One region of the Shewanella eurypsychrophilus genome, then DNA from elsewhere that is predicted to be linked to it. Evidence: predicted binding sites of a transcription regulator. Region 1 holds the regulator's gene; the other holds the start of a gene.
The links. The regulator sigma-54, encoded in region 1, starts transcription at its own class of promoters, with help from an activator protein. The targets are predictions, from matches to a motif close to GTTGGCACGNNNNTNGNNT.
Positions count from the first base shown of each region.

Region 1 (2,208 bases):
ATCACAGACCATAATGTGAGAGAAACATTGGATGTTTGTGAGCGAGCATACATAGTAAGTCACGGAAATTTGATCGCTGAAGGCACACCCGCTGAAATCTTGGACAATCAGCAAGTGAGAGCTGTGTACTTAGGTGAACAATTCAAGCTATAGTTAATCAATAAACTCTTTCTTCCTCGCGTATTAAGAGCAAAAAAAATTTACCAACGCTCAGCTTACTTACAGTGAGTTTAGGGGCCAGAGAAACCCCAGTTCAATTAAACAGGCTTTCTCATTTTATAATTACAATGAAGGGAATAGCGGTAAATGAAAGCGTCACTCCAGCTTAAAATGGGTCAGCAGTTAACCATGACACCGCAACTGCAACAGGCCATTCGCCTTTTGCAGCTATCGTCGCTGGAACTGCAACAAGAAATCCAACAAGCATTAGACTCCAACCCCCTTCTCGAATTAGACGAGGAGCAAGTTGATCTCCCGGTCAATGGTGAAGATAAAACCATTGATTCAACTGAATTCAGTTCTGGCTCAGAGGATGATGCACCTCTCGATAGCTCAGCAGTAGATACTTCTGAAGCCTTAACTCAAGACTCGATGCCTGAAGACTTTCCTACGGACACCACTTGGGATGAGGTGTATACCGCAACGCCAAACTCTAGCTCTGGCGCTATGCGCGACGATGATATGCCTTTTCAAGGAGAAACTAGTGAAGGCTTATACGAGCACCTAGAATGGCAAAAGAACCTTACACCTTTTTCCGATAATGACCTCGCGATAGCAACCGCTATCATAGATGCTGTGGATGAGAGAGGCTATCTCACCCAAAGCGTCGAAGATATTCTTGAAGCGATGGGCGATCCAGAAATTGAGCAGGATGAAGTTGAAGCCGTTTTGAAACGTGTACAACATTTCGATCCCATTGGAATTGCAGCGAGAGATATCAGTGAATGCTTAATGATCCAACTTGCACAATATGCTGACACTACACCACATATCGATAATGCGCGTATTTTAATAGCAGATCACCTTGATTTAATAGCAGGACGAGACTTCCGCTTATTGATGCGTAAGACTAAGCTCAAAGAAGATGATCTTAGAGAAGCTATTGAGTTGATTCAAACGCTTAACCCTCGCCCAGGGTTAGCCATTACACTTGGCCGTGATGAATACGTGATCCCCGATGTCACTGTCACCAAGAAAAAAGGCCGCTGGGTCGTTGAGCTCAATCCAGACTACATGCCTAAAATCAATGTAAATCAACATTATGCTTCTATGGCAAAAAGCACCAAAAACCAAGCTGATGGCCAGTTTATCCGTGGACATCTACAGGAAGCTAAGTGGTTTATCAAAAGCTTAGAGAGCCGAAATGATACCCTGCTAAAAGTTGCCAACTGCATTGTAAAATTTCAGCAAGGTTTCTTTGAATTTGGTGAAGAAGCGATGAAACCTATGGTGCTTAACGATATTGCAGAAGCCGTTGAGATGCACGAGTCCACCATTTCGCGTGTCACTACTCAAAAGTATATGCATACTCCGCGAGGCATATTCGAGTTGAAGTACTTCTTCTCGAGCCACGTAGGAACTGATGATGGTGGTGAGTGTTCATCAACCGCTATTCGTGCCTTTATTAAGAAGTTAGTAGCAGCAGAAAATCAGAAGAAACCTCTGAGTGATAGTAAGATGGCATTGTTATTGGCAGAGCAAGGCATCAAGGTTGCCAGACGAACCATAGCCAAGTATCGTGAAGCTATGATGATTCCACCTTCGAATCAACGTAAAAGTTTATAAACAATCAATTTAGACCTTAAGTCGAAATAATCTATTCTTCACTTAAGGTCTGAGCCGCACTCAAAAAGAGCAGATGACCAGAAGAAGCCTGCAGTCGAAAATATGGCTAACCTCCTGGTATAACAGGGAACAGTGTTGTGAGTTAAGCCAAAATAACTTAGCGAAATCAGCCAAAGAGTTATCTATAATCGGAAACTGGAGGAGTATTTCTATGCAAATAAACCTAACTGGACATCATATCGAAATCACCACATCACTAAGACAATATGTTGAAGAAAAGTTTACTAAGCTTGAACGACATTTCGATCAGATCAATAATGTGCAGGTTATTTTAAATGTTCAAAAAATGCAGCAAAAAGCAGAAGCCAAACTTCACCTAGCGGGTGCAGAGGTTTTTGCAGCGTCTCAAAACGCAGACATGTA
Region 1 is NZ_CP045503.2:5,077,536-5,079,743, forward strand. It holds gene lptB (LPS export ABC transporter ATP-binding protein) at 1-153, shown strand, start outside; gene FM038_RS21750 (RNA polymerase factor sigma-54) at 307-1,785, shown strand; gene hpf (ribosome hibernation promoting factor) at 1,997-2,208, shown strand, end outside.

Region 2 (2,208 bases), 1.6 Mb from region 1:
ATCGCCTTAGAGACTTGATGAAACTCGTCACTTTTCTTGCTACTTTGCTCAAATTGTAACGGCTTAAAAGGGCTGTTTAGATCCAATTTTTTACAATACTGACTGAGTTGGTGTAAGTGTCTGGCGACCATGTACCAAACCAGAAACAGGATAAAGCCTGCGACGATGAAAGTTTTAATGGCATTGGAGAGTAGGATGATAATGGCTCTATCTAATAGCTTTTCATAAACAGCTTTTAGATCTGCTTGAACCAATAAGGTACCGACAGGAATGCTGTCATTGCCAGAGCTATAAAACAGTTCGAAGGTTTTTTCTATGGTGTTTTCAGGTGTTGGGGTTCCAGATATCCAGACTTGGCCACTATCGTCGTTGATAGAAATGTAGGTGATATCTGGGAGCTGAATGAGTCCGTTAAGTTGAGTGTTAATTAAGCGCTCATCGATAACCCAAATACTGGCAGCTAATACATCTAAGTTTACTTTTTCAATGCTGGTAAATTGCCGAGAGATGCGATCGACATCGCCCTTATAGTCATTTATCAATTGAAACCCTGTGGTGATCAAGGTGATTAATGAGCTAAACAATATGATTGATATGGTTAACTTACGGCCAATCTGGCTTTTGATTAATCTGCTAGTAAAAGTTTGCATGGATCCTTTTCTTAAGTATTGAAAGTTAAACAGTCTTGCTCACCTTTGGCTTCAATAACGTCGAAGTCGGCATCCCTACATAAGCATAGACTGACAATCACTTTAATGAGTATCTTAGTCACTTAAAAATAACAAAAAAAATTATTCATTGTAAAAGGACATTAAATCACTTTGTGGCACTAATATTGCTTTTGAATTGCATAAGTACAGGTTTTTGACACTAGGTATTGCTATGCAAAAAGTAAAGACACAAATATTTAAAGCGTCGGCTCCTAAGCAGCTGATTTTTAGCTCTATGCTTTGGCTCGCAATCGTCAGCGGTGCCTTGTTATTTGTCCCTGCCGCAATTCTGGAAGTCGTCCACTTGGATAAGGTTGTGAGTGCCCAATCTCATTTTATAGGCTTAACTTTCATTATTGGTATCGCCTACCTTATTACTCAGGTTGTTAATTACTTCTTGGATGAGGCGATAAGTTCGTTGAGAGTAAAGCGTGCCACAGTCGTTATCGAAGAGAAGGTGAGATTACTCGATCCAACTGAGCGCGCTTTGTTACGCGAGTTTTTCCTGCAAGGAGAAACCGTTTTAACCCTGCCGCAGAATGAGCCAGCGGTACAAAGTCTGCTAACCACTAATATCATTGAGCATTTAGGTAACCAAAAGCACTACGCTATTCAGGGGCCTACTGCAGATTATAAGATATCAATGCGCGCAAGGATTTACCTTAATCGTCAGGTGCTAAGGTTACCCGTCGGTGAGCCTAGTCAGGAAGAGATGCAAAACTTGATAAAAGCCAGACCGACATTTGCTCACATATCAGGGTCAAGAAAGCATGCCGCTTAAATATAGGGCTAAATTCATTGGCTTAGTTATAGGGAATGGATAAAAAATAGGGGGCATAGAGCCCCCATTTGCATTAAGAACAGCAGACCATCAAAGATACCGCCGTTCAATTAAAACCATGCTTTCAACAATATGCTTCAGTGTAAGCTTACTCAGGCTTAGATTTTTGGATAAACATCCACATGAGATATACCATGATGCCAATCGTCATAAAAATAACGGTCATTGACATTAAACCTATTGGGTTACCAAACATTAAATCTAACCAGAAAGCCATAGTGAAGTCCTCTTTCAAATCTATTTCATTACCTTGTTCCCCAAACTAATCTGCTTTAGAGATCAACTTGATGATCTCGATCAAATTTCAGCCAGAATCATTATGAAACTAAAGCTTTAATGTTAATTGTTTGCGTTACATCTCATTTGGCTTATTTAGCACTCGCAGACACAGTGAGTGCTAAATAAGCCAGTGATCAGCTTTTAGCCTGTGGAAACCGTCGATGAGGCTAAAATAAAAACATCAGAGTGAAATTTGTTCGGTCAGATCTTTTGAGCTTTTAAAAGGCTTGCCATTCGCCCTCTCAAAGGTATAATGCCCGCACTTACTGAGGTCGTAACGATTTTAGTTAGTCTATTTGATTAAGCCGGTGTGGTGGAATTGGTAGACACGACGGATTCAAAATATAGCGTCTCTAAATTCTGATTTGCTATAACATG
Region 2 is NZ_CP045503.2:800,872-803,079, forward strand. It holds gene FM038_RS03240 (sensor histidine kinase) at 1-650, opposite strand, end outside; gene FM038_RS03245 (superinfection exclusion B family protein) at 883-1,491, shown strand; gene FM038_RS03250 (DUF3149 domain-containing protein) at 1,640-1,768, opposite strand.
Region 2: a site for sigma-54 is predicted at 823-841, ahead of FM038_RS03245 (superinfection exclusion B family protein). Genes of this name have one in related genera too.